DNA from 2 places in the Rhizobium sp. AN6A genome. Region 2 is predicted to be linked to the other one. Evidence: predicted binding sites of a transcription regulator. Region 2 holds the regulator's gene; the other holds the start of a gene.
What was found. The regulator HrcA, encoded in region 2, represses chaperone genes, less so after heat shock. The targets are predictions, from matches to a motif close to GTTAGCACTCNCNNNNNGNGAGTGCTAAC.

Region 1 (11,577 bases), 340 kb from region 2:
GAGGCTTTCCCGTGTCCTGTCGATTGTCGGACGAATGGAATTTGTTTTCGGCGCGGCCAGATTTCGGCCGCGGAACTCACCGCCTACGATCCGCATTACGTGTCATTCCCCTGCCACCAGAAGGTTTGCCACCCGGGCCTTTGCCGCCCGGCTTGCCGCCGCCGGGGCCGCTACCGCCACCGGGGCCTTTGCCCTTGCCTGAAAAACCCGAACGTTCGCCACGTTCACCCGGTTTACCAAAGGAAGGCTTGCCCGATGCGGGCCTGCCGCCGGGTTTTCCACCCGCTTTTGCGCCTCTCGGCTTGTCACCGAAAGGCCGGTCGCCGCGTGGGCGATCACCGTCTTCGCGGGGCTTGTCGCGGAACGGACGCTCACCGAAAGGTTTCTCACCACGCGCTGTGCGATCTCCGAAGCTCTTCTCACCGCGTGGGCGGTCGCTGCGCGGGCGATCACCCTCCTCACGCGGCTTGTCACGGAACGGACGGTCGCCAAACGGTTTTCCACCGCGTGCGGTGCGATCTCCGAAGCTCTTCTCGCCGCGAGGACCGTCGCCACGCGGGCGATCTCCCGCTTCACGCGGCTTGTCACGGAACGGGCGGTCGCCGAAGGATTTCCCGCCGCGATCTCCAAAGCTCTTTCCGCCGCGCGGGCCGTCGCCACGTCCACGACCGCCTTCTTCTTCGCGCGGGGAATCCGAACGGATCCACTCGCCCTCGGAATCGGCATGCCTGACGACATTGCGGCGCGCTTCCGCCTGGGCGGATGGCTTCTTGAACAGGCTTTCCGCTTCCGCGCGGGCAGAAGACTTCCGCTCCTTGCCATCACGGGTGGGCTTTGCGCCGGGCGCCATCCAGACATTGGCCGTGCGGCTGGTGCCCGCGGGCGGGCGGGCGGGGCGGCGTTCTTCGCCATCCTCTTCGCCACGGGTTTTCGCGCCGAATTTCCCGGCAGGTTTGCCACCGAACTTGCCGGCTGGCTTGTCACCGCGCTTGGTGTCGAGACGACCGAGCGCCTTTTCGCGGCGATCTTCCGGTTTGCCGGCAGCCCTGTCGAAACGCGGCTTGCCTTCCGGCGTGTCGCTCTTTGCCCATTCGGACCGGGGCGCGCGCTTGGGCGTGTTTTCTTCTTCATCGTCGGCGACAGGCGCATCGTAGATCGGCGCATCAAAATTGGCGCCGGATTGTTCGATGAGGCGCGGACCAAGCTGGTCACGCAGCATGCGGCCACGCACTTCAAGCACCTTGCCTTCGGGCAGATCGCCAAGCTGGAACGGGCCGTAGGAGATACGGATCAGGCGGTTGACCTCAAGGCCGAGCGCGCCGAGCACGTTCTTGATCTCGCGGTTCTTGCCTTCGCGCAGACCCATGGTGATCCAGACATTGTGACCCTGGGTGCGGTCGAGCGTCGCGTCGATAGCGCCATAAAGCACGCCGTCGACGGCAATGCCTTCCTTCAGCTTGTCGAGCGCGGCCTGATCGACCTCGCCATGGGCGCGCACGCGGTAGCGGCGCAGCCAGCCGGTTGTCGGCAGTTCGAGCACGCGCGAGAGACCGCCATCATTGGTCAACAGCAGCAGGCCTTCGGTATTGATGTCGAGGCGGCCGATGGAGAGCACACGCGGCAATTCACCCGGCAGATTGTCGAAAACGGTGGGGCGGCCTTCCGGGTCGGAATTGGTCGTCACCAGGCCAGCGGGCTTGTGGTAAAGCCACAGGCGCGTGCGCTCAGCCCCGCGAATGGGCATGCCATCCACTTCGATCTTGTCGGAAAGCGTCGCATTCATCACCGGAGTGTCCAGCTTGACGCCGTTCAGCGACACGCGGCCTTCCATGATCATGCGCTCGATATCGCGGCGCGAGGCAACGCCGGCGCGCGCCATGATCTTGGAAATGCGCTCTGGCTTGGTGCCGATAACGGCTTCCTGCACCGGAGCCGCCTTGGCTTCTACCGGTTTCTTTTCACGCTCTGCGGCGGGCTTGCCGGGGCCTTTCGGCTTCTTGTCGCGGCTAAAAGTCTTGCCACCGTCACGCTTCGGCTTGTCTTTAAAAGTCATTTGCTGTTTGCCTGTTGTTTGGGCTGTCCTATCAGGTCCAAGCACAAGGGTTAAGAGGAAATTGAAACGCAATGGCCGAAAGGACGCATTTCATGGAACTGGCGCTGGCGGAAGCCCGTGCCGCCGGTGAGCGGCAGGAGGTTCCTATCGGCGCAGTCCTGGTTCTGGACGGTCGCGTCATCGCCCGTTCCGGCAATCGCACACGTGAATTGAACGATGTGACGGCGCATGCCGAAATCGCCGTGATCCGCATGGCCTGCGAGGCGCTGGAACAGGAACGCCTGCCCGGTGCCGATCTCTATGTAACGCTGGAACCCTGCACCATGTGCGCGGCGGCGATCTCGTTTGCCCGCATCCGTCGTCTCTATTACGGTGCGGAAGACCCGAAGGGCGGCGCGGTGCATAGTGGCGTGCGTTTCTTCAGCCAGCCGACATGCCACCACGCGCCTGATGTCTATTCGGGGCTGGCGGAAAGCGAAAGTGCTGAAATTCTGCGGAAATTCTTTCGCGAGAAACGTCTCGACGAATAAGCAGCCGGCGGGAGATGCAATCTTTCCCGCAGGCCATAAGCCCTTCATTTTATCAGAAGGGGTTCCACCAGGGTTTGCCGGTGTTTGCCATCGCCGCTTCTTTCTTACGGCGCTTTTCCTTCTTCTGCTCCGGCTCACCGAGGTCAGTCAGCTGATCCTGCGGAACGCTACGATATTCCTGCGGCGGATCGGTCAGGAACTTGCGCTGGGCGTTGACGACAGAGCCACCCTGGGCATCTGCCTTGGCCTTGCGGAAGGCTTCCCATTTCTGACTTTCGGTCATCTGGCCGGCCGTGCCGTTGCCAGCAAGCAGCGGTGAGCGGTAGTGCGGATTGTTCTTATTGGCATCCGCCTCGTCACGCAGGCGTTCACGGGTCTCTTCCGGCGATTCGACCCATTGCGGGTTGTTTTCGCGGCTGGCCATGTTCTGCTGCGGCGTCGTCAATTGCTCGGCGCGGGACTGAGCGGGGACAACCAGACCGGGACGCGGGCTGTATTTCAGGTTGCGTTTTTCCTGATCGTTGCCGGTGATCGAAGTCGCGTTGCCGAGGTCGTCTACAAGCTGTTCTGCCGCCGTCTTACCCGTGCCATAGGTTGGGCTCATGCAGGCGCTGAGCAGCACGCCTATCGCCGTGATACCTGCAACCGTGCGGAACATGCTCAAACCCTGCGCGTTATCCTGCCCAAAAGCCTTCATCGTCTTCATAAAAACCCTTCCAGCCGTCCGTCCCATTGCGCCAGACATCGTCTTTCGGCAGGCGGTAGCCCGCATTGCCGTGCAAATCCGGCCATTTTCAGGCAGGTGTACCGGATGAAGAGCTAAAGCGCAATTCATCCGGCCATTTTCCTCGCGCATCGGCCCGAAACTCGAAATCGATTTTTCGACAGGAACGATGCGCAGCAGCTCTAAATCATCCCAGCGCGGCAAGCTCGCGCAGTGCCGCCGCATCACGGGCCGAAACCTCCGGATAGTCCGGATCGGAACCGACATCGGTGGTGATACGCCAGGAGCGTGCGCATTTTGCGCCTTCCGCCAGCTTCTGCTCGACCACGACCTTTGCGACCTCCGGCAAGCGGAAGCCATCGGCAGGGCCTTCATCGCCGACCACCGAAATGGCCGAGGTGATGCAGATTTCGGCAAAATCCTGCCCGGAGAGAGCCGCCAGAAGATCGGCGTCGGCAATGTGCACGACGGGCGCTGCCTCAAGCGAGGAGCCGATACGCTTTTCACGGCGTTCCACTTCGAGCGCACCGGTGACGACCGTGCGGACCTTGCGGATTTTCTCCCACTTCGCTTCCAGCGCGTCGTTGTTCCACTCCGCCGGAATTTCCGGGAACTGGGCGAGATGCACCGATTCCGCATCCGGATAGCGCGAAAGCCATGCTTCTTCAGTGGTGAAGGGCAGCATGGGCGCGAGCCATGTGACGAGGCAATCGAACAGCTTGGCGATGACCGACAGCGATGCACGGCGCTTCAGCGACGACGGCGCGTCGCAATAAAGCGTGTCCTTGCGGATGTCGAAGTAGAAAGCCGACAGCTCAACATTTGCGAAATCGATCAGGGCGCGGGCGATCTTCTTGAAGTCGAAGGCGTCGTAGCCATCGCGCACGACCTTATCCAGCTCGGACAGGCGGTGCAGCACCAGCTTTTCCAGTTCCGGCAGATCGGCATAGGCGATCTCCTCGCCCTTGTCGTGGGCAAGCGTGCCGAGCATCCAGCGCACGGTGTTGCGCAGCTTGCGATAAGCGTCGATGTTGGTCTGGATGATGGCCTTGCCCAGACGCTGGTCTTCCCAATAATCCGTCGTCATGACCCAAAGTCGCAGGATATCCGCGCCGGACTCTTTCATCACGTCCTGTGGTGCAACAACGTTGCCGAGAGACTTGGACTGCTTGCGGCCCTGCTCGTCCATGGTGAAGCCATGGGTGACGACGGCGTTATAGGGCGCGCGGCCACGCGTCGCGCAGCTTTCCAGCAGCGACGAATGGAACCAGCCGCGATGCTGGTCCGAGCCTTCGAGATAGACATCCGCCGGCCACTTCATGTCCGGGCGGTCTTCCAGCGTGAAGGTATGGGTGCAGCCGCTATCGAACCACACGTCGAGGATATCCATGACCTGCTGCCATTTGGCGTGGTCATGGTCATTGCCGAGGAAACGTTCCTTGGCGCCTTCGGCAAACCAGGCATCCGCACCTTCAGCCTCGAAGGCTTCGAGGATGCGGGCGTTGACAGCCTCGTCGACCAGAACCTCGCCCTGCTCGTCGGCGAAGACCGCGATCGGCACGCCCCAGCTGCGCTGGCGCGACAGAACCCAGTCGGGCCGACCTTCGATCATGGCGCGCAGGCGATTCTGGCCGGATGCCGGAACGAAACGGGTCTGGTCGATGGCATCAAGCGAACGCGAGCGCAGCGTGGTGCCGTCGCCGAGTTCCTTGTCCATGTAGACAAACCACTGCGGCGTGTTGCGGAAGATCACCGGCTTCTTGGAGCGCCAGCTATGCGGATAGCTGTGCTTCAGACGGCCGCGCGCGAACAGGTTGTTGGCCGCGATCAGCGCCTTGATGACGCGCTCGTTGGCATCGCCCTTCTTGCCGTTATCATCCATGACGCGGGCCGCACCGCCTTCGGCAGACGGGCCGAAACCGGGGGCGTCCTCGGTGTAGAAACCGTCATCGCCAACGGGGAACGGGATGGCCGGCGAAACGCCGCGCGCTTCCAGCTCACGCTGATGCGCGGTCCAGACGTCAAAGTCCTCGCGGCCATGGCTCGGCGCGGTGTGCACGAAGCCCGTGCCTGCATCGTCGGTGACGTGGTCGCCATCGAGAAGCGGAACCGGGAAATCGTAGCCAAGCGACGCCAAAGGATGGGCGCAGGTGATGGCGGCCAGTTCTTCAGCTTTCACATCGCGCACGAACTTGAAGGTCACCTTCGCCTTGGCAGCAGCCTCATCGGCAAGCTTCCTGGCGAAGATCAGCTTTTCACCCGGCTGCGGACCGAAATCGTTCTGCGCGCTTTCGACTTCAAACAGGCCATATTCGACCCGCGAGGAGAAGGCGATGGCGCGGTTGCCGGGGATGGTCCACGGCGTGGTCGTCCAGATGACGACAGAGACGCCGGAAAGAGCGGGCGCAGCATCCTTCACCGGGAACTTCACCCAGATCATGTCGCTCTCAACGTCGTGATACTCGACCTCGGCTTCCGCCAGCGCCGTGCGCTCGACAACCGACCACATGATCGGCTTGGAACCGCGATAGAGCTGGCCGCTTCTTGCGATCTTCAGGAGTTCACCGGCGATGCGGGCTTCGGCGTGGAAGTTCATCGTCGTGTAGGGATTGTCGAAGTCACCCTCGATGCCAAGACGCTTGAACTCTTCCGACTGAACCTTGATCCAGCCAGCCGCAAAGTCACGGCATTCCCTGCGGAACTCGTTGACCGGAACCTCGTCCTTGTTCTTGCCCTTGGCGCGGTAGGCTTCCTCGATCTTCCATTCGATCGGCAGGCCGTGGCAATCCCAGCCGGGCACGTAATTGGCGTCGAAACCGCGCATCTGGAACGAGCGGGTGATGACGTCTTTCAGGATCTTGTTCAGCGCATGGCCGATGTGGATGTTGCCGTTGGCATAGGGCGGGCCATCATGCAGCACGAATTTCTCGCGACCGGCGGCGGAGGCGCGGAGCTTTTTATACAGGCCCATTTCCTGCCAGCGCTTCACCGTTTCCGGTTCTTTCTGCGGCAGGCCGGCACGCATCGGGAAATCCGTCTGCGGCAAATAGAGGGTCGAGGAATAGTCGAATTTTTCTGCGGTGTCGCTCATAATTGTACCGTTGTTGCGCGCCGTGTCGGTCGCGCCGTCTCAATTTCAAAGAGGGCAAATACGGAAAGCGCCATGTCAAATGCCATGACGAGCGCCAAAATCCCGGACCTTCCGGCTCTTCAGAGCGGGCGGAAGGCCGGGCCAATAATTCGGCCTATCTGAACTTTAAACAGCAACCGGTATTGGGACATGGCCGGTTGTTTATGCGGTTTTCCGGCAAAAAGGAAGTGAAAAGCGACGACAATCCGGGACAGGATTATCTGCCCGCTCAAAATGCTATCTTCGCATCCAATTCACTGAGCGGCCGTACGCCTGACAGCATCGCCCGCGCCTCTTCCTCGTCCCGCCTGATCTGCGCGACCAGAGGGTCCAAGCCGTCAAATTTCAGCTCGTCACGCAGGTGCCCGAAGAAGGATACCGAACAGACCTCACCATAGAGATCACCGGAAAAATCGAAGACGTAGGTTTCCAGAAGTGCCGCACCGTTATCGGTGACCGTCGGGCGGTAACCGAAGCTTGCAACGCCATCGTAAATCGCCCCATCGGGGCGGCGGAACCGCACGGCATAGATGCCGGCTTTCAGCTCCGTTTCGGGTGAAAGCGCCATGTTGGCCGTTGGGTAACCCAGCGTTCGCCCCAGCTTCTGGCCGCCGATGACTTCACTTTCCACCGTGAAACGATACCCGAGTTGTCCGGCTGCACCTGCCACATCCCCTTCGCACAGAAGCGAGCGGATACGGCTCGAGGAGACGACATCCGCGCCCTCGTCGCGAAAGGCATCCACGAGCGTCACGTCGAAGCCGTTGCGCTTGCCGGCCGCCATCAGAAATGCCGGGCCACCTTCGCGGCCCTTGCCGAAATGGAAATCAAAGCCGGTGACGACGGCGCTGGCGCCCAGCCAGTCGACCAGAATGGAATTGACGAACTCTTCCGCCGAGCGCTGCGAAAACTCGCGGTCGAAGGGGTATTCGATGACGGAGCGGAAGCCGATGGCCTCGAGAATACGTGCCTTCAACGGCGCAGGCGTCAGGCGGAAGACCGGCGTTTCAGGGCGGAAGACGGAACGGGGATGCGGTTCGAAGGTCAGCACCAGTGCCGGTACGCCGCGCGCCTCGGCCAGTTCCAGCGCACGGTCCAGAACGGCGCGGTGGCCGCGATGCACACCATCGAAATTGCCGATCGCGATGACGCCGCCGCGCAAGCCTTCAGGCAGCGGCTCCTTTTTTTCATTGCGATGAAAGACGGTCATTGCAGTCGATCCATTTTTTACGCCGGCTTACGCCAGACGTTTCCTAGGCAAGGCGGGGCATCCACCAGCCGGGAGCCGCGCCCTGCCCCTTCAGATAGGCGTTCAGAAGCGCCTCGTCCGTCTGGCCATTCAGCGTATATTCGGCGGCGTGAATGCCGCCGCTGATATAAAGAAGGTTTAGGCCGCTCGCAATTGCGCCCTTCACATCCGTCGGCATGCCATCGCCAATGGCGAGCACGCGATCCCTAGGGAAATCGCCGCGCACTTCTTTCGCCGCCGCAAGGCAGGCTTCATAGATCGGCGCGTGCGGTTTGCCGGCAATACGGACTTCGCCGCCAAGCTGTTCGTAATATGCGGCCATGGCGCCGGCGCAGGGAATGATGCGCTCGCCGCGCTCCACCACCAGATCGGGGTTGGCGCAGATCATCGGCGCCTTGCGGGCGATGAAGCCTTTCAGCATTTCCGTATAGTCTTCCGGCGTTTCCGTCTCGTCATCGAAGAAACCGGTGCAGACGACGGATTCCGCTTCCGCCTCGCCGACCCGTTCGACATCGAGACCTTCCAGCAGCGGCATGTCCCGCTCTGGGCCGAGCAGGAAGACTTTTCTCGGGCCTTCCGCGATCAGGCCGCGGGTGACGTCGCCCGATGTGATGATGCGGTCATAGGCCTCATCCGGCACGCCGAGAACGCGAAGCTGGGCGATGACACCGGGGGCCGGACGCGGCGAATTGGTGATGAGCACCACGGTCTTGCCGGCCTTGCGCGCGTCGTGCAGCGCAACCGCCGCATCCGGGAAAGCGCTGACGCCATTGTGCAGCACGCCCCAGACATCCGAAAGAACAACGTCGAACCCATCAGTGATTTCGCCGAGGGTGAGAATGCGATGGGCCATGATATGCTTTCCGGGTGCGAAAAAAGGGTGTGCGTCACATGGCAAAGCAGGACGCCGATGGCAAGGGAAAAAGCGGTGCCAGGCCTGCCTCCGGCCCACCGGCCACCATCCGAACATAAAACCCTTCTACGCCGAAAACGAAGGTTGCCTGAAAAAGAGCGATTTGTCCGCGCCCGCCAGAGCGTGGAAATTTTCTGTCATGGAACGCTGGTAACCATAGGCCGTGAAATTTTTCCGGCAGTGCGTTCTTGACTCCGGGGGGACGCCTCCTTATCTCGGCTTTGCTGGCACTCCAACAAGAGGAGTGCTAACACCCATCACGTGAACCTTCAAAAGGTTCCTGAAGTCATTTGATCGAGGGATTAGGCAATGACAAGCACCAATTTCCGCCCGCTTCATGATCGCGTCGTCGTTCGTCGCGTTGAGTCCGAAGCAAAGACCAAGGGCGGCATCATCATTCCCGATACCGCCAAGGAAAAGCCGCAGGAAGGCGAAATCGTCGCCGTTGGTTCCGGCGCTCGCGATGAGGCCGGCAAGGTCGTCGCTCTCGACGTCAAGGTTGGCGATCGCGTCCTGTTCGGCAAGTGGTCGGGCACCGAAGTCAAGCTCGACGGCGAAGACCTTCTGATCATGAAGGAAGCCGACATCATGGGTATCATCGGCTGATTTCGCCGAACCCATCGTTTCCTTAAATTTCAAGCCGGACCCCGTCCGGCCATTCGAAACCAGGAGTTTTGAAAATGGCAGCCAAAGAAGTCAAATTCGGCCGCACAGCGCGCGAAAAGATGCTCAAGGGCGTCGACATTCTCGCTGATGCAGTGAAGGTCACCCTCGGCCCGAAGGGTCGTAACGTCGTTATCGACAAGTCCTTCGGCGCACCGCGCATCACCAAGGACGGTGTTTCGGTCGCCAAGGAAATCGAACTCGAAGACAAGTTCGAGAACATGGGCGCACAGCTCGTTCGCGAAGTTGCCTCCAAGACCAACGACATCGCCGGTGACGGCACCACCACCGCAACGGTTCTGGCCCAGGCCATCGTTCGCGAAGGTGCAAAGGCAGTTGCTGCCGGCATGAACCCGATGGACCTCAAGCGCGGTATCGATCTGGCCGTTGCTGAAGTCGTCAAGGACCTTCAGGCCAAGGCCAAGAAGATCAACACTTCGGAAGAAGTTGCACAGGTCGGCACGATCTCTGCAAACGGCGAGCGTCAGATCGGTCTCGACATTGCTGAAGCAATGCAGCGCGTTGGCAACGAAGGCGTCATCACCGTTGAAGAAGCCAAGACCGCTGAAACCGAACTCGAAGTCGTCGAAGGCATGCAGTTCGACCGCGGCTACCTGTCGCCTTACTTCGTGACCAACCCGGAAAAGATGGTTGCGGACCTCGAAGACGCATACATCCTGCTGCACGAAAAGAAGCTTTCGAACCTCCAGGCCATGCTGCCGGTTCTCGAAGCTGTCGTTCAGACCGGCAAGCCGCTCGTCATCATCGCTGAAGACGTAGAAGGCGAAGCCCTTGCAACGCTCGTCGTCAACAAGCTGCGTGGCGGCCTCAAGATCGCTGCCGTCAAGGCTCCTGGCTTCGGCGACCGCCGCAAGGCCATGCTGGAAGACATCGCCATCCTGACCGGTGGTACCGTCATTTCCGAAGATCTCGGCATCAAGCTCGAAAGCGTTACCCTCGACATGCTCGGCAAGTCGAAGAAGGTTTCGATCTCCAAGGAAAACACCACGATCGTTGATGGTGCTGGCCAGAAGTCCGACATCGAAGGCCGTGTTGCCCAGATCAAGGCGCAGATCGAAGAAACCACTTCCGACTACGACCGCGAAAAGCTGCAGGAACGTCTTGCCAAGCTCGCTGGCGGCGTTGCCGTGATCCGCGTTGGCGGTTCGACGGAAGTTGAAGTGAAGGAAAAGAAGGACCGCATCGACGACGCTCTCAACGCGACGCGCGCTGCTGTTCAGGAAGGCATCGTACCGGGCGGCGGCGTTGCCCTGCTGCGTTCTTCCACGAAGATCACCGTCAAGGGTGAGAACGACGACCAGGAAGCCGGCATCAACATCGTCCGCAAGGCTCTGCAGTCTCTGGTTCGCCAGATTGCAGAAAACGCAGGTGACGAAGCTTCCATCGTTGTTGGCAAGATCCTCGACCGGAACGAAGACAACTACGGCTACAACGCCCAGACCGGCGAATATGGCGACCTGATCCAGCTCGGCATCGTCGACCCGGTCAAGGTTGTTCGCACGGCTCTGCAGAACGCAGCTTCGGTTGCTTCGCTGCTGATCACCACCGAAGCCATGATCGCCGAACTTCCTAAGAAGGAATCGGCAATGCCCCAGATGCCTGGCGGCGGCATGGGCGGCATGGACTTCTAATCAGTCCTGTCACTGGAATACGAAAGGGCGGTCTTCGGATCGCCCTTTTTTCGTTGCCGCCCATGCCCCTTGTGAGAGCTGGCACGATATCTTCACTTGCCGGGATCGGGCTTAAAAAATATTGTCTCTTTTTGAAACAGCGATAACTTTAGTCGGCTTGTTTTTGGCAGCGCGTGCAATAATCGGGTGCCGATAGAGGCGAATCACAATTGCCGATGGGGCGGATTTTCGCCCTCTCCAGTTTATAAGCACGACATTTAGTTGTCTTTTTTCATATATTTCGCGATTACGATGAAGGAATACATATTATTTTTGATTTTCTCTCTGGCAGGTTGTTGTGGGTAGAAGAAAATAAACTATAAGTCAGCGCCCGTGAGGGTGCCGCGGCGGGATGCAAGCATTGAAGGGGTTCGATGCTTGGCAAGCACGCTCGAATGCGGATGGCGATGAAAAATCAACTTGGCAGCGACGCTTGAGATTGCGGCGCTGGTACGATGTTCATGCGGGGGCGCGATTTGTTCGAAATATCAAGACGCAACGATGCTCTGCCTGCGGCCGCGACAACCATGCCGGATACTCAGACCCTGTCGCATTTCTTTATTTCGGAGGAATGGAGCGGCGATCTTTCGAGCGGCGTCATCAAGCTTGGCGAACATGCATCTT
Region 2 (11,577 bases):
CTTCATGCTTCTGGACGAACCTTTTGCCGGCGTCGATCCGATCTCCGTCAGCGACATTCAGAACCTCGTCAGACATTTGACCGCACGCGGGATCGGCGTTCTCATCACCGACCACAATGTTCGCGAAACGCTAGGCCTCATCGACCGCGCCTATATCATCCATGCCGGTGAGGTTCTGACCCATGGCCGTGCGGACGATATCGTCAACAATCCGGATGTGCGCCGGCTCTATCTCGGCAATAATTTCAGCCTTTAAGCTCCCGGGCGCGAAAGATTCTTCATCGCGCCCCGCAGTGACGCTTGACCAAACATAATAAAAAAGCAATTTTTGGGCCAAGTTTCGTTGCCTGCGCAAAATTTATGAAATTTGTGGCGACGAAGAAGCTGTAAGGGGAGTTTCGCGTCCGCCATGGCATTATCTGCCAGCCTTTTGCTGCGTCAAAACCAGTCTCTCGTGATGACACCGCAACTGATGCAGTCCATCCAGCTGCTTCAGATGACGCATTTCGAACTGACGCAGTTCATCGCGCAGGAGGTGGAGCGCAATCCTTTGCTCGAAATTGCGGCAAACGACGGCGATTTGAGCAGCGATAGCCCTGTTGATGCGGAGAATTTCGGCGATGCCGACAGCGAAGGGTCCGACAAGTCTGCGCCGGTAACGGCCGACAGCGACGACTGGTACGGCGACCGCGCGGCAAATCTCGGCGAGCAGCTCGACACCAGCTTCGAAAATGTCTTTCCCGACGATACCGAACCCAGAAAGCCCGACGCACCCGAACTGGCGGGGCAGTGGAAATCCATGCCCGGGCAGGAGTCCGGCGAAAGTTACGATCTCGACGACTTCGTTGCCGCGAAACAGACCCTCAGCGACCATCTCAATCAGCAATTGCCTCTCGCCATATCCTCTGTGGAAGACAGGATGATCGCCGATGCGCTGATCGGCCAGCTCGACGAGACCGGATATATCGCCGTAGATGCTGTCGAAGACGTCGCTGAACGGCTGGGGGCGGCGCCTTCGGCAGTGGAGCGCATTCTGGAGACGCTTCAGGGCTTTGATCCTCCCGGCGTGTTTTCCCGCTCGCTGAGCGAATGTCTGGCGATCCAGCTTGCCCAGAAGGACAGGCTTGATCCGGCAATGCGGGCTTTTATCGACAATCTGGAGCTTCTGGCGAAACGGGATTTCGCTTCTCTAAAAAAGCTCTGCGGCGTGGATGAGGAAGACCTTCTCGACATGCTGGCGGAAATCCGCACGCTCAATCCGCGTCCGGGCGCTGGTTACGATTCGACCGTTTCCGAGACAATCGTTCCTGATATCATCATTCGCCCCTCCTCTGCCGGCGGCTGGCTTGTGGAAATCAACCCCGAGACCCTGCCGCGCGTGCTCATCAACCAGACCTATTTCGCAGAGGTTTCAAGGCACAAGTCGCGCGAGGGAGAGGATCAGGATTTCCTTTCCGAATGCATGCAGACGGCCCATTGGCTGACCCGCAGCCTCGACCAGCGCGCCAGAACGATCATGAAGGTGGCGACCGAAATCGTGCGCCAGCAGGACGCCTTTCTCGTCAATGGCGTGGATCACCTGCGCCCGCTGAACCTCAAGACGGTGGCCGACGCCATCAAGATGCACGAATCCACCGTCAGCCGGGTGACGTCGAAAAAATACATGCTGACGCCGCGCGGCCTGTTCGAGCTGAAATATTTCTTCAGTGTTTCCATCAGTTCGGTGGAAGGCGGTGACAGCCATTCGGCAGAAGCGGTGCGTCATCGCATCAAGGCGATGATCGCGCAGGAGGCCGCCGACGCAGTGCTTTCCGATGACGATATCGTCGATAATCTGAAAAAGAGTGGTATCGATCTTGCCCGCCGCACCGTGGCCAAATATCGCGAGGCGATGAACATCCCATCCTCCGTTCAGAGACGGCGCGAGAAGAAGGCCCTGGCCAGACTGTCGGCGTTCTGAGCGGTGGCGCTGGTCACGTTTTCAGGGCTTTCCAGCCGCACCATTGACTCTTGCTACGGCAAGGGCTAGAAGCCCGCCGCACACGTAAGCAAGGTCATTTGTAACGGATTCACCTCCACCGTCCATGGGCGTAAAATTCGAATGGGGGCTTTTAAAGGCCTTCGAAACGCTTGGATGCGCGCGCGGCTTGACGTAAGCTGGTACTCGCAAATCACTACAAAAAGGAAATTTTCCATGAGTGTGCGTGTATCTGGTAAACATATGGAGATCGGCGAATCTTTCCGGCAGCGGATTGAGGACAATATAGGTCTGGCAGTTACCAAATACTTCGATGGGGGGTATTCAGGCCAAGTGACCGTAGAGAAGTCCGGATCGCGTTTTGCAGCCGATTGCAAACTGCATCTCGATACGGGCGTTGTATTGCATGCGGCGGGTCAGGCAAATGATCCGCAAGCGAGTTTCGATGCCGCCGCCGAGCGTATCGAGAAGCGCCTGCGTCGCTACAAACGGAAGCTGAAGGACCATCACCACAATGGTTCCGCGGTGAACGGCGCGATGTCGGAAATCGCCTATACGGTAATGGATGCTGTCCCCGATGAGGACCACGAGGTTCCGGAAGACTACGCACCCACGATCGTTGCGGAAAGTTCGAAACAGATAAAGACGATGTCCGTCGCCAGCGCCGTGATGGCGCTCGACATGACGGACGAACCGGTTCTGCTGTTCCGCAGCCCCGGCAAGGAATATCTCAACATCGTCTACCGACGACATGACGGCAATATTGGCTGGATCGACGCGGAAACGATCAAGAGCTGAACAGTCTGACAAGACATGGGAGGCAGAGCGCGAAAGCGTATCTGCCTCCTGCATCGTCTCGATGGCATGAAGGAAAAAGAGAATGGCGTTGGCAGATTTGCTGCAACAAGATGCGATTATTCCCGCCCTCAAGGTGAATTCCAAAAAGCAATTGCTTCAGGAGCTGGCCGCAAAGGCAGCCAGAATTACCGGAGTCTCGGAACGGGAAGTTTTCGACGTCATCCTCCAGCGTGAGAAACTCGGCTCCACCGGTGTGGGGCACGGCATTGCCATTCCGCATGGCAAGCTGAGCAGCATCCATCAGATCACCGGCGTCTTCGCACGTCTTGAAACACCTGTTGATTTCGAGGCGCTGGATGACCAGCCGGTAGATCTGGTTTTCCTGCTGCTTGCACCCGAAGGCGCCGGCGCGGATCACCTGAAGGCGCTGTCGAGAATTGCCCGAGCTTTGCGCGACCCCGAGCTGGTGGCCAAGCTGCGCGCCACCGATTCCGACACGGCAATTTACGCCTTCCTCAATCAGGAGCAGGCGACCGCTGCCTGATCAAAGGCTGCCGACGGTCCTTTCCATGGACAAAAAAACGCGCCCTTGAGGCGCGTTTTTTATTGGAGCATTTCAAACAAAAGCGCGTCCCGGTTTTACATCTGGACGCGCTTTAGGTGAGAGAATGCCTCACGCATCCTTCTCATTGACGGAGGCGGTGCCCGGCTCGGGCGTTGCGGCGGTCTCCACCTTCGGGCCACCCTTGGAGACGCCAACCATGGCGGGGCGCAGCACCCGGTCACCGATGGTGAAACCGGCCTGAACCACCTGCAGTACCGTGTTGTTCGGAACCGCCGTGTTCGGAATTTCGAACATCGCCTGGTGGAAATTCGGATCGAATTTCTGGCCTTCCGCATCGATCTTTTTGACGCCATGGCGCTCCAGCGTCGAGAGCATCGAGCGCTCTGTCATCTCGACACCTTCGATCAGGCCGTTGAGACCGGCTTCGCCGTTGGTCTTGAGTTCGTCCGGAATGGCTTCAAGAGCGCGGCGAAGATTGTCGGAAACGGCAAGCATGTCGCGCGCGAAAGCGGCGAGAGAATAGGCCTTCGCATCCTTGACTTCGCGCTCGGTGCGGCGACGAAGATTGTCCATTTCTGCTGCAAGACGCAGGAACTTGTCGCGCAGATCGGCATTTTCGGCCCTGAGCAGTTCGATCGGATCGGGCTCGGCAGCTTCCGCCGTCTCTTCCCCTGTAAATGCGGGTTCGACAAACTCTTCGGCGACGTCCGCGTCAGGTCCGGGCTTTTTCGTATCGTCGGTCATGACGTTCTCCAGATTTGAATATTGTTGGTTGCGCCCGATATCGAGGTTTGAAGGGCAAAAATCAAGGCTTGCGGCGAAAAGCTTGCCGCATTCTCTAACCTTGCGGGCTTGTCCTATCTCTGCTTTCGGGAAAGGCGGGCCATAATTTGTGCGGTGTAGTCCACCATAGGCACGATACGGGCGTAATTGAGCCTCGTGGGACCGATGACGCCGACCGCACCCACAACGCGATTTTCCTCATCCCGATAAGGTGCCACGATCAGTGACGAGCCTGACAGCGAGAAGAGCTTGTTTTCCGAGCCAATGAAAATCCTGACACCTGAGCCACTTTCTGCAAGGTTGAGGATCTCGATGAGATTTTCCTTGCGTTCCAGATCGTCGAACAGCAGGCGCACACGATCGATATCTTCCTCACCGGCCAGACCTTCCAGCAGGTTGGAGCGTCCGCGCACAATGAGGCGGCCGAGCTTACCCTCTTCATTGTCGCCCGCCCATATGGCGAGACCACGTTCGATGAGGTCCTGCGCGAGCGTGCCGAGTTCCGACTGCAATTCGGCACGCTGCGTCTGAAACTGGCCCCGCAGTTCCTGCAGCGTCTGCCCGGAAAGATGGGCATTGATGAAATTCGCCGCCTCGGTCAATTGCGATGACGAAATGCCGGCCGGCAATTCGATGATACGGTTTTCGACCTGATTGTGGTCCCCTACCAGCACGGCAAGCGCCTTGGTGGGCTCCAGCCGGATGAATTCAACATGCTTGAGAATGACGTCGCTCTTGGCCGTCAGCACCAGGCCCGCACCGCGCGACATGCCTGAAAGCATGCGGCTTGCCTCTGTCAGCAACCCTTCCAGCGATTGCTCGTGGCCGGCGACCGGACCGATCTGGCGGTCGATGCTGGCTCTCTCGTCGGCGGGCAGATCGCCCACCTGCATGAATGCGTCCACGAAAAAGCGCAGCCCCGTCTGGGTGGGCAGTCGACCGGCGCTGATGTGCGGCGAATAGATGAGACCCAGTTCCTCGAGATCGCTCATGACGTTGCGAACGGAGGCCGGTGAAAGCGACATCGGCAACAGCCGCGACAGGCTGCGCGACCCCAAGGGTTCGCCGGTGTCGAGATAGCCTTCGACGATGCGCCGGAAAATCTCCCGCGACCGTTCATCCAGCAACGATGCCTGATCTTTTGAAAGCGGTGCGGAAAAGCCCATATCATCCGTTCTTTATCGTAAAAACCTTGTCCTTACCAATATAATGCGTTGCACCGCTGCGGCAAAATGGAAATTGGCTTTGCAAAAGCCCGGGGCGCACCTTAGAAGGCAGGAACCAACATGGAGAGTGGATCATATGCGGCCTTCAGGCAGAAAAACCGATCAGATGCGCAAGGTTTCCTTCGAGCGCAATTTCTCGAAACATGCCGAAGGTTCCTGTCTGGTCAAATTCGGCGATACGCATGTGCTCGTCACCGCAAGCCTTGAGGAAAAGACGCCGCCGTGGCTGCGCAACAGCGGCAAGGGCTGGGTCACTGCCGAATACGGCATGCTGCCGCGTTCCACCCACGAACGCATGAAACGCGAGGCCTCAGCTGGCAAGCAGGGCGGACGCACGCAGGAAATCCAGCGCCTCATCGGCCGCTCGCTGCGTGCAGTGGTCGACCTGCAGGCGCTCGGCGAGCGCCAGATCAGCATCGACTGCGACGTCATTCAGGCCGATGGCGGCACGCGCACGGCTTCCATCACCGGCGCATGGATCGCCCTGCATGATTGCCTGAAGTGGATGGAAACCCGCAACATGATCAAGGTCGAGAAGGTCCTGAAAGACCATATCGCCGCGATCTCCTGCGGCATCTTTGCAAAACAGCCCGTCATCGATCTCGATTATCTCGAGGATTCCTCCGCCGAGACCGATGCGAATTTCGTCATCACCGGCTCCGGCGGCATCGTCGAGGTGCAGGGAACCGCGGAAGGCGCCCCCTTCTCCGAAGAGGAGTTCCTGACGCTGCTCGGTCTTGCAAAGGCCGGATGCAGCGAACTGGTCGCCCTTCAGAAACAGGCAATCGCCTGAGCCGACAGGAAAACGTCATGCGCAAGCTCGATACCAGAACGATCGTCGTCGCCAGCCACAACAAGGGCAAGATCGCCGAAATCGCCGACCTGATCGGGCCTTTCGGCTTTTCAGCCAAATCGGCTGCGGAGCTGAACTTCGTGGAGCCGGACGAGACAGGCACCACCTTTGAGGAAAATGCTGCCATCAAGGCGCTTGCGTCTGCGAAGGCGTCCGGCCTGCCGGCTCTGTCTGACGATTCCGGTCTGGTGATCGATGCGCTGGATGGCGCGCCGGGCGTTTACACCGCCAATTGGGCGGAAACGGCTGACGGTACGCGCGACTTCGCCATGGCCATGCAGAAGGTCGAGGATGCGCTTGCCGAACGCGGTGCAACGAAGCCGGAAGACCGCACGGGCCGCTTCGTCAGCGTGCTGTGCCTTGCTTGGCCGGACGGGCATGTCGAATATTTTCGCGGCGAGGTGGAGGGCACGGTGGCGTGGCCCCCGCGCGGAACGAGCGGTTTCGGCTATGACCCCATCTTCAAACCGGAAGGTTACGACACCACATTCGGTGAAATGACCGCAGACGAAAAACACGGCTGGAAGCACGGCGATGCGTTTGCGCTCTCCCACCGTGCCCGCGCCTTTAAAAAATTCGTAGAAACCTGCCTGGAGGCATGAACCCGATGACCGGGGAGCACCAACTTTCTGCCCCTGGCGCGTCGCTTCTGCCGGATACGGGCGATCCCGGTTTCGGGATCTATCTGCACTGGCCCTTCTGTGCGGCCAAATGCCCCTATTGCGATTTCAACAGCCATGTCCGCCATCGCCCGGTGGATCAGGAACGGTTCACTGCTGCGTTCCTCAGCGAAATGGCAAAGATGCGAGCGCTCAGCGGTCCGCGTGTCGTCACCAGCATTTTCATGGGCGGCGGCACACCTTCGCTGATGGACCCGCAGACCGTCGGCGCGCTTCTTGATGGCGTTTCGCGCTTCTGGCATGTGCCTGATGGTATCGAGATCACCATGGAGGCCAATCCTTCAAGCGTCGAGGCGGAGCGGTTTCGCGGTTACCGGGCAGCCGGCGTCAACCGCGTCTCGCTCGGCGTTCAGGCGCTGAACGACCGGGACCTGAAGTTCCTTGGCCGTCTACATGATGTTGCCGATGCGCTGAAAGCCATCCGGCTGGCGCGGGAGATTTTTCCGCGCATGTCCTTCGATCTCATTTACGCCCGCCCGAACCAGACGGTGGCCGAATGGGACGCTGAGCTGAAGGAAGCCGTCTCCTACGCCGTCGACCATCTGTCGCTCTATCAGCTCACTATCGAGGAAGGCACGCCGTTCTACGGGCTGCACAAGGCTGGCAAGCTGATCGTACCGGATGGCGAGCATTCGGCGGTGCTTTATGAAGCGACACAGGAAATCACCGAGCGTTACGGCATGCCGGCGTACGAGGTTTCCAATCACGCCCGCCCCGGTGCGGAAAGCCGCCATAACCTGACCTATTGGCGTTATGGCGATTATGCAGGTATTGGCCCCGGTGCGCATGGACGCCTGACCAATGGCGCCTCCAAGCTCGCCACCGTCACCGAGCGCCATCCGGAAACCTGGCTCGAGACCGTCGAGCGCGAGGGCCACGGCATGGTCGATCAGGAGCTTCTCGGCGTCGACGAACAGGCAGACGAATTGCTATTGATGGGTCTTCGCCTGCGCGAAGGCATCGATCTTGCTCGCTGGAGCGATCTTTCCGGCCGCGAACTCGACCCGGAGAAAGAGGAATTCCTCCTGCAACACGGCTTCGTGGAACGCATCGGCAATTCCCGCCTGCGCTGCACCCCTTCCGGCATGCTTATTCTGGATGCCGTGGTCGCCGATCTCGCCTGCTGACCGGCAGCACTGGCTGGTCCTGAGCCAATCAACAACCGAGAAACCAATAAAAAAGCGGCCCGAAGGCCGCTTTTTTCATGCGTTGTTTTCGTTGATCAGGCGCTTCAGCAGCTCAACCTCGTGGCCGAGCTTGGTGTCGCCAGAAATCAGATCCTCGATCTTGCGCACCGCGTGAAGAACCGTGGTGTGGTCGCGACCGCCGAAACGGCGACCGATCTCGGGAAATGAGCGCGGTGTCAGCATCTTCGCCAGATACATGGCGATCTGGCGCGGCTTGACGATGACGCGGGTGCGACGATTGGAAACCAGCTCCTGCCGCGACACATTATAATGTCTGGCCACGATGCGCTGAATATCCTCGATACGGACGCGCTTGGCCTCCCCACTGCCGACGAGGTGCGACAGCAGCTCATCGACACGGTCAACCGAGAGGTTCGGCTCGAAAGAGCGCCGGAACATCAGCTGGTTGAAGGCGCCTTCAAGCTCGCGTCCGCTCGCCGTCACGCTTTTGGCCACGTGGGTCAGGATTTCGTCCGAAATCTCGAAAGACGGATCGTCCTGACGCGCAGAACCCATGCGACGGTTGAGCATTTCGTAGCGCATGTCGTAATCGGGACCTTCGATCTCGATGGCCATGCCACCCTGAAGGCGCGAACGGACACGCGGATCAAGCGATTCCAGCTCCCACGGCGCGCGGTCAGCGGCCACGACAACCTGCTTGGCGCTGTCGAGCAGCATGTTCAACAGGTGGCAGAATTCGTGCTGGATCATCTTGCCCTGCAGGAACTGCATGTCGTCGATGACGAGAAGGTCGATATTGCGCAGTGTGTCCTTCAGCGTCAGCGCATCATTGTCGCGGATCGCGGTCGCAAAACGCCACATGAAATATTCGGCCGTCAGATAGACCACACGCGGGTTGCGCGGGCTGTCGATAGCAGCATTGGCAATCGCCTGCAGAAGGTGTGTCTTGCCAAGCCCGACACCCGCATGAATGAACAGCGGATTGAAGCGCACAGCACCGGCACCCGCTTCAGCGATCGTCTTTGCCGCCGCAAGCGCGACGCGGTTGGACGAGCCCTCGACAAAAGTGTCAAAGGTGAAACGTGTATCGAGCGGCGAACCGAACAGCGGCCCGGAGCTACCCTGCCGCAGCGTCGCCTGCGCCGCCGCAGGCTGTGCAGAAGGTGCTGTCGCCGGCTGCGACGGAATGAAGGACTTGTTGCGCGCAACAGCGCCCATGTCCTGAACGGGCTGCACCCGTTCCTCGACCTGCGCGGGGCGGGCCGGGCGGCTGGCGGAGCGGACAAGAATTTCCACCTTCAGCACGTCCGGATCCTCGCTTTGGACGAGACTGGTGATCAGATCCATATAACGGTTGTTGATCCAGGACTTCAGAAAGGTCGTCGGAACGGTAAAACGGACGACGCTTTTCGAAACGGTGTGGAGTTTGAGCCGTGCAAACCAGCTTGCATAGACCTCGGGACCAACCTGTGCCTTCAGCCGCGCGCTAAAACGTTCAAACAGCGCATCGTGCTTCATTGCCGATTTATCCCCTGCCGCTTCTGAGCAAGCTGCATCACGAGCCTGTGGTGCGCGGTCCCCATCGGCCACCGCACCCATCGCCAAATTCAATTGCATATTGCCGCCTTTCAAATTGCCAATCATAGCCTGACGATCAAAAAACGATCGCCAGAGATCCCCCTCGTATTATTTCCCGCCTCCAGCACTCCCCTCGAAAGAGCGTCAAAGACTACTACTTGTTTGCGAGCCGGTTATCCCATTTCCCTCCCCTTCATGGAGAGGCCTGCGACACGCTAAAAACGCTCCTTTCGCTACAACTGTAAGGCGCATTCTTAAGGACAAAAAGCTCCGCCCGTTCCGAGACCGAAACGGCACAAAAAGCTCAATGACCTGAGAAAACGGACCTCGAAAGACCCGCCAGCAAGAAGGTGAATATCGTCGATACGATCATCGAGATAATCTGTGGACTGAGATCCGCACCCCTTGTTGAAATGCATTTAGGCAGGATCGTGGGGAGAGATCAATGGCGTTTTTTCTGCAAAAACTCAGATCGACCATTGACTCGCAATGGTCGTTTTGCATCACCGGCAAGGTCCGAAGCAGAATCGCTTATGAATCAATGAGATTCAATTTTGGCATTTTTCGATAGCCCGTTTTGGCAAAAAAATAAAAATCTTCTTGACTCAAAACTGGCTGCGACTTCCGTAGAGAAAGCTTCCCATTTTTCGGGAGACCTCCGCCAATCCATTGTTTTTATTCAGTTTTTCTTGTCGCTCATCTGACACGCGTTTGTCACGTTACGGCAGGAATGATTAACGGAGGGTTAGAATCACAAAAAGCCCGGTCAAAAGACCAGGCTTTTTGAATAGTTAATTGTGATTAGCCGGATTAGGCGGAAAGAGCCTTAACGCGCTGGGCAAGACGCGACACCTTACGGGATGCCGTGTTGCCGTGCAGAACGCCACGCGTCGCTGCGCGCTGGATCTCAGGCTGAGCTGCCTTCAGAGCTTCGGTGGCTACTGCCAGATCGCCCGAAGCAATTGCTTCCTCGACCTTGCGGATGAAGCCGCGAACGCGCGAACGGCGAGCCTTGTTGACTGCGGTACGGCGAGCGATCTTGCGGGTCGCCTTTTTCGCCGAAGTTGTATTGGCCATGTATGCCTCTCTTCGAATTCAAACCAAATTCCGCAACCAGAGGATCGGGTCGTTCGAAGACCTCACTTAACCCAAGAATGCGGGAGTAATTTCGGACAAGCCGGATGGCTTTCCTTAACCGTGGGCGGGCATATACCGCTAAAGCGTACGCCCGTCAACGCGCAAATGGCGGAAAACGCCGATATTCCGAATCCTTAGCGATTCCGGAAAGCGGGTTTGCGCTTTTCAACGAAGGCCGCCATGCCCTCCTTCTGATCCGCTGTTGCAAAGAGCGACTGAAAGGATCGCCTTTCATATCTCAGCCCTTCCGAAAGAGGAACCTCGAAGGAGCGATTGACGCTTTCCTTGGCCATGAGAACGGAAGCGCGCGACAGCGAGGCGATGCGCGTGGCGGCATCCACCGCCTCGTCCATGAGATTTGCCGCGGGGACAATCCGCGAAACGAGGCCGGCGCGCTCTGCCTCGGCCGCATCCATCATCCGGCCGGTCAGAACCAGATCCATCGCCTTCGCCTTGCCCACCGCCCGCGTCAGCCGCTGCGAGCCGCCCATGCCGGGAATGACGCCAAGCGTGATTTCCGGCTGGCCGAATTTCGCCGTGTCCGAAGCGATGATGAAATCGCACATCATTGCCAGCTCACACCCGCCGCCCAGCGCAAAGCCGGAGACTGCGGCAATGACCGGCTTGCGGGTCGATGCGACCTCGTCCCAGCCGCCGAGAAAGTCGCCGACATAGGCATCGACAAAATCCAGCCCCTGCATTTCCTTGATGTCCGCGCCAGCGGCAAATGCCTTTTCCGACCCCGTTATAATGATCGCACCGATGGAATCGTCGGCAGAGAACGAGGAGAGAATGTGCCGCAGCTCCTTCAGAAGCACCGAATTGAGGGCG

Region 1: the regulator HrcA is predicted to act here: its motif matches at 8,823-8,851, upstream of groES (co-chaperone GroES).

Annotation. Positions count from the first base shown of each region.
Region 1 is NZ_OCNC01000004.1:1,738,607-1,750,183, reverse strand. Features, by position in the region: gene rsmD (16S rRNA (guanine(966)-N(2))-methyltransferase RsmD) at 1-96, opposite strand, end outside; gene CRO62_RS21060 (pseudouridine synthase) at 77-2,053, opposite strand; gene CRO62_RS21055 (nucleoside deaminase) at 2,125-2,583, shown strand; gene CRO62_RS21050 (hypothetical protein) at 2,636-3,289, opposite strand; gene ileS (isoleucine--tRNA ligase) at 3,495-6,398, opposite strand; gene CRO62_RS21040 (bifunctional riboflavin kinase/FAD synthetase) at 6,667-7,647, opposite strand; gene CRO62_RS21035 (TIGR01459 family HAD-type hydrolase) at 7,691-8,539, opposite strand; gene groES (co-chaperone GroES) at 8,909-9,205, shown strand; gene groL (chaperonin GroEL) at 9,280-10,914, shown strand; gene CRO62_RS21015 (hypothetical protein) at 11,415-11,577, shown strand, end outside.
Region 2 is NZ_OCNC01000004.1:1,400,173-1,411,749, reverse strand. Features, by position in the region: gene lptB (LPS export ABC transporter ATP-binding protein) at 1-256, shown strand, start outside; gene rpoN (RNA polymerase factor sigma-54) at 410-1,960, shown strand; gene hpf (ribosome hibernation-promoting factor, HPF/YfiA family) at 2,195-2,776, shown strand; gene ptsN (PTS IIA-like nitrogen regulatory protein PtsN) at 2,859-3,320, shown strand; gene grpE (nucleotide exchange factor GrpE) at 3,450-4,085, opposite strand; gene hrcA (heat-inducible transcriptional repressor HrcA) at 4,199-5,290, opposite strand; gene rph (ribonuclease PH) at 5,427-6,143, shown strand; gene rdgB (RdgB/HAM1 family non-canonical purine NTP pyrophosphatase) at 6,161-6,805, shown strand; gene hemW (radical SAM family heme chaperone HemW) at 6,811-8,010, shown strand; gene dnaA (chromosomal replication initiator protein DnaA) at 8,086-9,549, opposite strand; gene rpsT (30S ribosomal protein S20) at 10,420-10,686, opposite strand; gene CRO62_RS19380 (enoyl-CoA hydratase) at 10,881-11,577, opposite strand, start outside.